2 linked regions of the Pigmentiphaga sp. H8 genome follow. Each later gene encodes a partner of the first gene's protein in a complex. Links are inferred from orthologs where the notes say so. Each region holds a gene or a part of one and is shown in the gene's direction. Other genes may lie near its edges.

The links. The genes of interacting proteins can lie anywhere in the genome.
Region 2: lptB (region 1) and EGT29_RS20560 share a complex: the UniProt entries of both Escherichia coli proteins name them as parts of the lipopolysaccharide transport and assembly complex. The link is inferred for Pigmentiphaga sp. H8 from one-to-one orthologs.

What each region holds. Positions count from the first base shown.
Region 1 is NZ_CP033966.1:810,845-817,057, reverse strand. Bases 132-3,037 are described here. They hold lptB (LPS export ABC transporter ATP-binding protein), read left to right. Parts: upstream 132-1,132; coding sequence 1,133-1,942; downstream 1,943-3,037. Other genes in these bases: EGT29_RS03985 (RNA polymerase factor sigma-54), read left to right, coding at 1,952-3,037; lptA (lipopolysaccharide transport periplasmic protein LptA), read left to right, coding at 528-1,136; lptC (LPS export ABC transporter periplasmic protein LptC), read left to right, coding at 132-520. Outside these bases: more of lptC, read left to right, coding at 1-131; more of EGT29_RS03985, read left to right, coding at 3,038-3,427; hpf (ribosome hibernation-promoting factor, HPF/YfiA family), read left to right, coding at 3,704-4,033; PTS IIA-like nitrogen regulatory protein PtsN, read left to right, coding at 4,428-4,904; hprK (HPr(Ser) kinase/phosphatase), read left to right, coding at 4,944-5,876; RNase adapter RapZ, read left to right, coding at 6,061-6,213. UniProt on the Escherichia coli protein: Part of the ABC transporter complex LptBFG involved in the translocation of lipopolysaccharide (LPS) from the inner membrane to the outer membrane. Probably responsible for energy coupling to the transport system.
Region 2 is NZ_CP033966.1:4,355,249-4,360,736, reverse strand. The notes cover bases 8-2,961. They hold EGT29_RS20560 (LPS-assembly protein LptD), read left to right. Parts: upstream 8-323; coding sequence 324-2,600; downstream 2,601-2,961. Other genes in these bases: EGT29_RS20555 (peptidylprolyl isomerase), read left to right, coding at 2,705-2,961; EGT29_RS20565 (aminoglycoside phosphotransferase family protein), read right to left, coding at 8-156. Also shown: more of EGT29_RS20565, read right to left, coding at 1-7; more of EGT29_RS20555, read left to right, coding at 2,962-4,114; 4-hydroxythreonine-4-phosphate dehydrogenase PdxA, read left to right, coding at 4,260-5,261; 16S rRNA (adenine(1518)-N(6)/adenine(1519)-N(6))-dimethyltransferase RsmA, read left to right, coding at 5,258-5,488. UniProt on the Escherichia coli protein: Together with LptE, is involved in the assembly of lipopolysaccharide (LPS) at the surface of the outer membrane. Contributes to n-hexane resistance.

The sequences.
Region 1 (6,213 bases):
GGAAGATCCGCCGCGCCGGCTGACCCACGAGATCGACTCCTTCGTCGAACAGTTCGTCATGGTCCGCAGCGACGAGCAGGGCATGCCCACGACGCGGATGGAAGGCGACCGGCTCGAGCACTACCCGGACGACGATTCGTCGGAAGTCACGCAGTTCCGCGCGGTCAGCCAGCGCACCGAGCGGCCGACCATGACGGCCACTTCCCGGCACGCGCGAATGGACCAGGACGGCGCGCGCGTGATCATGCGCGGCGACGTTCAGTTGCGGCGGCTGCCCGGGCAGGGGCGCCCCGAGCTGAACATACGCAGCGAGGAAGTCACCCTGCTGCCCGACGAGGACGTCGCCTACACGGACCTGCCCGCCACCGTGGTCAACGGCACCACGCGTATACAGGGACGCGGCATGCGCTATGACAACGTCTCGCGCGAATTGAAGGTCAACGAGCAGACACGGGTGCAGATCGTGCCGGGCAGCACGCGGCCGGCCGCGCCCCCGGCCCGACAGCCATACAAAGGATAAAAACACCGTGCCACATCATCGATTCTCCCGATACGCCGCCCAGGCCGTGCTCGCCCTGGCCGCCCTCGCCTGCGGCGCCCAGGCGCTCGCGGCCGCCGCCGACCGCAACCAGCCGACGACGGTGGATGCCGATTCGCTGCGCTACGACGACCTGAAGCAGACCAGCATCTTCACCGGCAACGTCGTGCTGACCAGGGGTTCGCTGATCCTGCGCGCCGACAGGCTCGACCTGCGCGAAGACGCCGAGGGCTATCAGTTCGGCGTCGCCACCGCCAACAGCGGCAAGCTCGTCAACGTGCGCCAGCGGCGCGAGGGCACCGACGAATACGTCGAGGGCGTGGCCGAGCGCGTCGAATACGACGGACGCGGCGAGCTGATCCATTTCATCTCGAAGGCGGTGGTCAAGCGGCTGGCCTGCGAACAGATGGTCGACGAAGTGCGCGGTCAGCGCGTGACCTACAACCAGCGCACCGACACCTATACCGCCACCGGCGGGCCGCAGGCCCCCACGCCCAACCAGCGCGTGCGCACCATCATCCAGCCGCGCGGCCAGACGGCCGCCGGCGCGCCGGCGGCGGGCTGTGGCGCCCCGGCCTCGGGCAAGGCCGCGCAATGAACGCGCCGATCATAGAAGCCGGAGCGCCGGCCGGGGCGCCGCGCGCCGAGGAGTCGACCCAGGGCGAGGGCCGCCTGCGGGCCGAGGGCCTGCGCAAATCCTATCAAGGGCGCACGGTGGTCAAGAACGTGTCGCTGCACGTGGACGGCGGCGAGGTGGTCGGACTGCTGGGCCCCAACGGCGCCGGCAAGACCACCTGCTTCTACATGATCGTCGGGCTGGTGCCGGCCGATGCCGGCACCATCGACATCGATCGCGTCTCGGCCACGAGCCTGCCCATCCACAAGCGCGCGCGGCTGGGGCTTTCCTACCTGCCGCAGGACGCCTCCGTGTTCCGCCGGCTCAACGTCGAACAGAACATCCGCGCGGTGCTGGAACTGCAGCGCAACGAACAGGGCGCGCCGCTCGGCACGAAGCAGGTGAACGAGAGCCTGGAGTCGCTGCTGGACGAATTGCAGATCGGACACATCCGCAGCAACGCCGCCATCTCGCTGTCCGGCGGCGAACGCCGCCGCGTCGAGATCGCGCGCGCGCTCGCCACCAATCCGCGCTTCATCCTGCTGGACGAACCGTTCGCCGGCGTGGACCCCATCGCCGTCATCGAGATCCAGCGCATCGTGCGCTTCCTGAAGGGACGCGGCATAGGCGTGCTCATCACCGACCACAACGTGCGCGAGACCCTGGGCATCTGCGACCGCGCCTACATCATCAGCGACGGCACGGTACTGGCCAGCGGGCACCCCGAGGAGATCGTCGGCGATCCTGCCGTGCGACGGGTCTACCTCGGAGAACACTTCCGCATGTAAGCGGTGCCCATGCTCAAACCCGGACTCCAACTTCGCACCTCCCAGCACCTGGCGCTGACGCCGGCGCTGCAGCAGTCGATCAAGCTGCTGCAGTTGTCGACGCTCGAACTCGAACACGAGATCGAGCAGATCCTGCAGGAGAACCCGCTGCTTGAACGCGAGGACGACCCTGTGGCGGCCACGCTGCGGGTCGACGCCGACGGCAGCATGCACACGACCACGCCCGCCTCGCCGGAAGCCGACGCCGAACCGGGCGGCGAGGCCGTGGAGGCGCCGTCGCCGGCCGACGCCGGCGACGCGCCGGACCTGCCCGACATGCCGGAGCTGCACCGCCCCGGCGGCGAGCACGACGACGACACCGCGCCGCAATTGGCGGCGCCCGATGCCTCGCTGCGCGAGCACCTGCTGGGCCAGCTCGCGCTGACGCAGGCCACGCCGCGCGATGCGGCGCTGGTGACGGCGCTGGTCGACGAACTGGACGACAACGGCTACCTGGACGTGTCGCTGGAAGAACTGGCCGCGCTGTTCCCGCCCGAGCTGGAAATCGACGCCGACGAACTGCGTTCGGCGCTGGGGCTGCTCCAGTCCTTCGATCCGGCCGGCGTGGGCGCCCGCAACATCTCCGAATGCCTGTGCCTGCAATTGCGCGTGCCGGACCTCGATTGCCTGCCCGAGGCCCGCGATGCCGACGTGCTGGCCCTGGCCCGCCAGATCGCCGCCCAGCACCTGCCGCTGCTGGGCGCGCGGGACTACGCCAAGCTGCGCAAGGCGCTGGGCTGCAACGACGACCAGCTGCGCGCGGCCCAGAGCCTGATCCGCCGGCTCGACCCGCGACCCGGTTCGCGCTATTCGTCGCCCGCCGCGGACTACGTCGTGCCCGACGTGATCGTGCGCAAGGCCGGCAACCAGTGGCGCGCCATGCTCAACGGCGAAGCCATGCCGCGGCTGCGCATCAACCAGATGTACGCGCAGATCCTGAAGTCCGAGCGCAGCTCGGCCCATCCCGGGCTGTCCTCGCAGCTGCAGGAGGCGCGCTGGCTGATACGCAATGTCCAGCAACGCTTCGACACCATTCTGCGCGTGGCCCAGGCCATCGTCGACCGGCAGCAGGGTTTCCTCAACCATGGCGAAGTCGCCATGCGGCCTCTTGTATTACGCGAAATAGCAGATACACTAGGCTTGCATGAGTCGACGATCTCACGCGTCACTACGCAGAAATACATGCTCACCCCGCTGGGGACTTTCGAGTTGAAGTATTTCTTCGGCAGCCACGTCGCCACGGAGACCGGAGGAGCGGCATCGTCCACGGCGATCCGTGCGCTGATCAAGCAACTCATTGGTGCGGAGGATCCTACCCAGCCACTATCCGACAGCCAACTTGCGCAGACGCTGGGGGAGCAGGGTATCGTCGTGGCCCGCCGCACGGTGGCCAAATACCGCGAAGCGCTCAAGATTCCGCCGGTTTCCCTGCGTAAGAGCATCTAGTACGGATCGCGCCCGCGCGGCATCGCATGCCGCGCATCCATCACCTGATCGCGATGCTAGGGTTAGACCGTACTTGAAAGCCCCGGATAAAGGCTCATCTTTATAGCAACCGCTGAAAACGCATGTGCCAGCCACTTCGATTGCGTGGCGACATCCGGAACGTTCGGAGCGACGCAAGCAAAGTGGCACGCTCGTGCCACAAGCGCCCATGCCCTGCGGACATGGGCGCGGGCTCCGGGGAAGTCTCCCGGTACATTGCTTCAAGGAGGGCTTTACATGAATCTGAGCATCAGCGGACATCACCTCATCGTGACCCCTGCCATACGTGAGTACGTCCTGAACAAGCTCACGCGGGTGCTGAGGCATTTCGATCACGTCATCGATATCCAGGTGCTGCTTTCCGTGGAAAAACTGCGCCACAGCGCGGAAATCACCATGCATCTCCGAGGCAAGGACGTCCATTGCGAGGCCCAAGAAGAAAATCTATACGCGGCCATCGACGCCCTTGTCGATAAAGTCGACCGACAGGTCATCAAGTACAAGGACAAGGTCCAGCGACCTCGGGTCGAGGAAGCAATGAAGAGAATTCCCCCCCCTACGCCCTGACGGGCGCCCCCCGGGGGGCGGCACTGGCGGACCGGCGGAGCCGGATCCGCGGTGCCCCTGGATAAAACATCGGCTGGCGGGGGAAGGAGGCTTTTCCCGCCGTTGTTTCGTTTAAAGGATGAGTTCGCGTCCAGTTACCCGTGATCAGAATCGAGAAATGCCGCGCTGCGCCATGGTTTTCGAGGGACTGGGTAGGGCCCCGGGTGGGCGCTTCCTTCGTGGGACGAGGGCGTGTGATGCCAGGTCGGGATACGGACGGGTTGTTTGCGGGGCACAAAAGTGCCGCTTTTCGTGACAGAACCGGGACGCTGGCTATAATCGACGTCCATCTCCAAAAGATGTCGCCCGGTCCATCTATTGTGCGAATTTGTATCGCCCGACCGGCGCATACGTTATGAATCTGATCTCGCGGATACTCCCCCCTTCGAACGTGCTGCTTGATCTGGAAGTCACCAGCAAGAAGCGCGTTTTCGAACAAGTCGGCCTATTGTTCGAGAACAATCACGGCATCGCCCGCTCGGTGGTGTTCGACAGCCTGTTCGCGCGCGAACGGCTCGGCTCGACCGGCCTGGGTCAAGGCGTAGCCGTGCCGCACGGCCGCATCAAGGGGCTGACCGATGCGGTGGCCGCCTTCGTGCGCCTGGCTCAGCCCATCAATTTCGACGCCCCCGATGGCAAGCCCGTGCAAATGCTGGTATTCCTGCTCGTACCCGAGCAGGCCACGCAGGTGCACCTGGAAATCCTGTCCGAGCTGGCGCAGATGCTGTCCAACCGCGCGCTGCGCGAGGCCCTGGCCACCGAACCCTCGGCCAGCGCGATCCACTCGCTGCTGACCCACTGGGAACCGGCCCAGTCCGACGCCGCGGTCTGACCCGGCCGGCCCCGGTCGGCCGCCTTTTCCGTGTGCCCCATGCTTACTATCGAAAAACTGGTCGACGAAAACACCGACAAGATTTCCTTGAGCTGGCTGGCGGGGCGCTCGAACGCGAATCGCTCGCCGCTGCCCGACACCTGCCTGGCCGCTGCCGACCTGGTCGGCCACCTGAACCTCATCCACCCGTCCCGCATCCAGGTCTTCGGCCACGAGGAACTGGCGTTCTACGCCCGGCTGGAAGCCCGCCGGCGCGCCCACCACCTGGATGAACTGCTGGCCAGCGGCGTGCCGGCCATCATCATGGCCGACGGCCTGGCCGCCCCGGCCGACCTGCTGGAACACTGCGAACAGCGCAACGTGCCGCTGCTGGCCTCGCCCCGCTCGGCGGCGCAGGTCATCGACCTGCTGCGCATCTACCTGGCCAAGAAGCTCGCCCCCGTCACCACCGTGCACGGCGTGTTCATGGACGTGCTCGGCATGGGCGTGCTGATCTCCGGCGAATCGGGCCTGGGCAAGAGCGAGCTGGCGCTGGAACTGATTTCGCGCGGCCACGGCCTGGTCGCCGACGACGCCGTGGAGTTCTCGCGCATCGCTCCCAACCTGATCGAGGGCCGGTGCCCGCCGCTGCTGCAGAACATGCTGGAAGTGCGCGGCCTCGGGCTGCTGGACATCCGCGCGATCTTCGGCGAGACCTCGGTGCGCCGGAAGATGAAGCTCAAGATCATCGTCCACCTGGTCCGCACCACCTCGCCCGAAGCCAATTTCGAGCGCCTTCCCCTCCAGGCCATGACCCAGGACGTGCTGGCCCTGCCCATACGCAAGGTCGTCCTGCCCGTGGCCGCCGGCCGCAACCTGGCCGTGCTGGTCGAGGCGGCGGTCCGCAACGCCATCCTGCAACTGCGCGGCATCGACACCATGACCGAGTTCATGGAACGGCAGATGGACGCCATCCAGAACGGCGAGCCGTAGAGGTCCCCCCCCTACGCCCTTCGGGCGCCCCCCAGGGGGCGAAACCGGCGGACCGGCAAAGCCGGATCCGCGGTTTCCTGGCAACCAATAGGCTGGCGTGGGTAGGGGGAAAGGGGGACAGGTTTGGGAGTGTGCGTTATTGTTCAGGCTTCGAACGAACCTCTTTTACGAGGCAAAGCCTGCTGTGTTACGTGTCGTTTTCATCACCGGTATCTCGGGCTCGGGCAAGTCCGTGGCTCTTCGTACCCTGGAGGATTTCGGCTACAACTGCGTCGATAATCTTCCTGTCCGTTTTCTTCACGATTTCATCGCGGCCGCGCACGATGAAGGGCTGCAG
Region 2 (5,488 bases), 3.5 Mb from region 1 along the record:
GAAATACCGCCGGAAGCTGGCGTCGCTGGAGGCCGGCTGGAGGGTGGAAGGGTCGAGCTGGAGCTGCTGGGGAAGGCCGGACAGCCAGGCGGCGACCTGGGTCCGCCTGGGGTCGGCGCCGGCCTGGCCGGCGGCTGGATCGGAAATGGCGTTCATGCCTCCTATAATACCGACCGATATCGGTTCCCGGAACGAGCCCGGCCCCCTTTTCGGCGGGGCCCGGCGCCCCCCGCCAAAAGCCGCGGGCCGCTATCTTTTTTTACCGCGCGCGGCCGTCGGCTCGCGTATTCTTCGACTTTCCGTTTTTTCATTCCTCGAGGCCCGTGCGATTGATCCGGTGGTTCAGCCTGTTTGCAGCATTTGCGGTAGCGCCGCTGGCCTATGCGCAAGACGGTCCGTCCGAATCCCAGGCCGGCGCCGGGCCGGTATCCGGCCCTGGCCTGCGCCTGTCGCCGGGCCTGCGCCAGCACACCTACGATCCCGACCAGTTGCCGGTGTTCATGCAGGCCGACACGCTCACGGCCGAGGACCAGGACAAGCTCCGGCTGGAGGGCAGCGCGCAGGTGCGGCGCCAGGACACCATCCTGAAGGGCGACACCATCGAGTACGACAAGGTCGAGGACGAACTGGAAGCACTGGGCAACGTGCGGCTGTTCCGCGAGGGGAATCTGCTGACGGGGCCGAGGCTCAAGCTCAACATGAGCAGCGGCACGGGCGAGATCGACAACGCCCGGTTCTTTTTCGGACTCAACGGCGGCAGCGGTTCGGCCGAGCGCATCCGCATGCTGGGACAGAACCGGGTGCGCGCCGACCGGGTGCGCTATACGGGGTGCGCGTGCGAGACGCCTGACTGGGAGCTTCGCGCCCGGCGGGCCGACTTCGATTATGACGCCGGTACCGGGGTGGGCTATGGCGGGGTGCTCTATTTCAAGGATTTCCCCATCCTGGCCTCGCCCATCATTTCCTTCCCGCTGAACAACGAGCGCAAGTCGGGCTTCCTGTCGCCCACGTTCGGCCTGACCAGCAAGAGCGGTCCGGAATTCTCGATTCCGTACTACTTCAACATCGCGCCCAACCGCGATGCCACGCTGACGCCCAAGTTCATGACCCGCCGCGGGCTGCAACTGTCGGGCGAGTTCCGCTACCTGGAGCCTTCGTTCAGCGGGGTGACGCGGCTGAGCTACCTGCCCGACGACCGGGTCGCGCAGCGCGACCGCTATCTGTTCAGTTCGCAGCACCGGCAGCAGTTGACGCCCAACCTGGGCTTCAACTGGAACGTGTCCAAGGCGTCCGACGACGCGTACTTCCGCGACCTGTCCGTGCTGGGCACGGGCCTGGCCTCGACCGCGACGCTGGAACGTTCGTTCTCGCTGAACTGGCAGCAGGGGTACTGGGAAGCCTACGGCCGCGTGATCAGCTACCAGACGCTGCAGGATCCGCTGGCGCCCATCGTGCCGCCGTACGGCCGCGAGCCGCAACTGCACCTGACCGGCCAGCGCTACGACTGGAACGGCTTCGACGTGCGGATGGACGCGGATGCCACGCGCTTTCGCAGCAATACGCTGGTGAACGGGTCGCGCGCCTATGCCTATCCGTCGGTGTCGTATCCCATCATCCGGCCGGGCGGGTTCTTCATCCCCAAGATCGGCATCCATTCCACTCGCTACAACACGGACTCCTACCAGGGGGCGGCGTCCTACACCGCCAACCGTACCGTGCCCATCATGTCGCTGGACACCGGCCTGATCTTCGAGCGCGACAGCACGCTGCTCGGCAGGGAGGCGCGCCAGACCCTGGAGCCGCGCCTCTACTACCTGCGCGTGCCGTACCGCAACCAGTCGAACCTGCCCATCTACGATACGGCGCTGGCGGACTTCAATTTCGCGCAGATATTCTCCGAGAATCTGTATTCGGGCTGGGACCGGATCGCCGAGGCCAACCAGCTGACCGCGGCGCTGACCACGCGCTGGCTCGACCCCAAGACCGGCGTGGAGCGCGCGCGCATCATGGGTGCCCAGCGGCTGTACTTCAGCGACCAGCGGGTCACCCTGCCGGGCGAGGAGCCCAGTTCCGACGGCCGTTCCGACTTCCTGGTGTCGGTCTACGGTGCGCTGACGTCCACGCTCAGCGGCGAGACGACGGTGCAATACAATCCCAAGATCGAGCGTGTGACCCGGTCCACGATCGGCGCGCGCTGGAGCCCGCAGCGTCTCAGCACGGTATCGCTGGCCTACCGCTACAAGCGGGAGATGGTCAGCGTGCCGGGGCAGGAGTTGATCGACATCGCCTTCCAGTGGCCGCTGGCCCCCCGCTGGTTCGGCATCGGGCGCATCAACTATTCGCTGCTCGAGAACCGGATCGCCGAGGCGGTGGCCGGGATCGAATACAACGGCGGGTGCTGCTGGGCTTTCCGCCTGGTCGGCCAGCGCTACGCGGTGGCCAAGGACAACGCCACGACCGCGATGTTCTTCCAGCTCGAGCTGACCGGATTCGGCGGCATCGGGGCGAGCCCGATGACGACGCTGCGCCGGAGCATCCCGGGTTATCAGGTAATCAACCCGCCGCCTGAGAAAGGGACGGTGTTCGAAAGGTACGAATGATGGTTTCCAAGGTATTGCCCAGAATGACGAAAGCGGCCCACGGTGTCGCCCTTTGCTGCCTGGCCGCTTTGGCGGGTGGGTCGGCGGTGGCCCAGGGGCTGCGCATGCCAGGTGACCTCGGCGGCGCGCCGGGCGGCAACGGGCCGACCCTGTTGGCACCGCAGCCCGCGCCGCAGTCCGCGCCGCCCGCCAGCCAGGCTCCCGTGGCCCCGGCCGCGCCGGCGGCCCCGGCTGCGCAGGCGCCGCGCAGCACCAGCGGTTCGCGCATCCAGCTGGGTGACAACATCGTCGCCGTGGTCAACACCGACGTCATTACCCGCCGCGAACTCGACGCCCGCGTGCACGCCGCCCAGGCCACGCTGGCGCGCCAGCAGATCGCGCCGCCGGACGCGGCCACGCTGGAGAAGCAGGTGCTCGAACGCATGGTGGTCGAGAAGACCCAGTTGCAGGAGGCCGCGCAGACCGGCATCCGCATCGACGACCTGCAGCTCGACCGCGCCATCAGCCGGATCGCCCAGCAGAACAACGTGTCGGTTTCGCAGATGCGTGACCAGATCGAGCGCGATGGCCTGCCGTTCTCGGTCTACCGCGACGACCTGCGGCAGGAAATCACGCTGATGCGCCTGCGCGAACGCGCGGTCGACAGCCAGATCCAGATCTCCGAACCCGAGATCGATGCCTATCTGTCCGAGCAGCACGAGGGCGCGCCTTCCGACCTGTCGCTGGCACAGATCCTGGTGCGCGTGCCCGAGGGCAGCTCGTCCGACATGGTGGCGCGCCTGCGCCGCAAGGCCGAGACCCTGCTCCAGCAGGCGCGCGGCGGCGCCGATTTCGCCCAGTTGGCGGCCTCGTCCTCGGACGGCGAGGAGGCCCTGCGCGGCGGCGACCTGGGCTCCCGTCCCACCGACCGCTGGCCGTCGATGTTCGTCGACGCGGTGGCGCAACTGAGCCAGGGCGGCATCAGCGAGATCATCCAGAGCGGCAACGGTTTCCACATCATCAAGGTGGTCGAGCGCAAATCGTCCGGCGGTGCCGGTGGCGGCGCTGGCGCGATGCCCGTGCGGCAGACGCATGCCCGGCACATCCTGATCCGGCCGACCCAGGTGCTGACCGCCGAGCAGGCGCGCGAGCGCCTGGCCAACATCCGCCAGCGCATCGTGCAGGGCGGGTCGAGCTTCGCCGACATGGCCCGGCAATATTCCAACGATGCCTCGGCGCCGCAGGGCGGCGACCTGGGCTGGCTGTCGCCCCAGGAAACCGTGCCGGAGTTCGAGCGCGCCATGGATGCGCTGCAGCCCGGCCAGGTGAGCGAGCCCGTGCAGTCGCCGTTCGGCTGGCACCTGATCCAGGTCGTCGAGCGCCGCACGCAGGACGTCGGCCGCGAGCGGCAGCGTGCCGAGGCGCGCCAGACGCTGTTCCAGCGCAAGCTGGACCAGGCGTACGAGGACTGGGCTCGGCAGTTGCGGGACAAGGCCTATGTCGAAATCAGACTGAGCCCCCCCCCTACGCCCTGACGGGCGCCCCCCCAGGGGGGCGGCACTGGCGGACCGGCGGAGCCGGATCCGCTGTGCCCTGGGGGACTACCCGGCTGGTGGGGGGCGGCGTTCTTGGCGCCGTTTTTGTTTTTTGAGGCCGGTGTTGGGCTGGCGGATGAGTGAGATGAGTGCGATGCGCAGGCTGGTCTTGACGACCGGCGAACCGGCGGGGATCGGGCCTGAGTTGTCGGTCGCGGCCGCGGCGTGGTTCGCGGGCGAGCGCGGGGCGGGACGGGTGCCGGCGGATGTGGAACTGGTGCTGGTGGGGGATCGCGATCTGCTCGCGCAGCGCGGCGGGCAGGATGCCGCGGCGTTGGCGGGGGTGGGGGTGCATCACGTGCCGCTGCGCGTGCCGTCCGAGCCGGGCAGGCTGGCGGTGGCCAATGGGCGCTACGTGCTCGACACGCTGGATGAGGCCATTGCCATGGTGGCCGATGGCCGGGCGCAGGCCATCGTCACGGCGCCGGTCCACAAGGGGGTGATCAACGATGCCGGCGTGGCTTTCTCGGGACATACCGAATACCTGCAGGAGCGGGCGGGGGTCGACAAGGTCGTGATGATGCTGGCCGGCGGCGGCCTGCGGGTGGCGCTGGCGACCACGCACCTGCCGCTGCGGGCGGTGCCCGATGCGGTCACCGCGCAGACGCTGGACCAGGTGCTGCGCATTCTGGATGCCGACCTGCGCCGGCGCTTCGGGCTGGCGCACCCGCGCATTGCCGTGTGCGGCTTGAATCCGCACGCGGGCGAAGGCGGGCACCTGGGGCGGGAAGAAATCGAGGTCATCGAACCGGCCATCGCGCGGGCCCGCGCCGCCGGCATCGATGCGCGCGGGCCGCTGCCCGCCGATACGCTGTTCGTGCCCGCGCACGTCGCGCAGTTCGACGCGGCCCTGGCCATGTTCCATGACCAGGGCCTGCCCGTGCTCAAGCACGCGAGCTTCGGGCACGGCGTCAACATCACCCTGGGCCTGCCCTATGTGCGGACCTCGGTGGACCACGGCACCGCGCTCGACCTGGCCGGAACGGGCAAGGCCGATCCCGGCAGTTTGCAGGAGGCCATCGTCACGGCCCTCCAGATGATACGAACCGGCACCCAGGCGGATGCCGGCTCCGGAGTTTCCGCATGAAACATCAGGCGCGCAAGCGCTTCGGCCAGCACTTCCTGGTCGACGAAAGCATCACCGACTCCATCGTCCGCGCGGTGAACCCGCGCCGGTCCGACAACGTGGTCGAGATCGGCCCAGGCCTGTCGGCGCTGACCCGGCCGCTGCTGGACAAGCTCGATCGCCTGAAGGTCGTCGAGATCGACCGCGACCTGGCGGCGCGCCTGCGCGGGCAGTATGCGCCCGAGCGC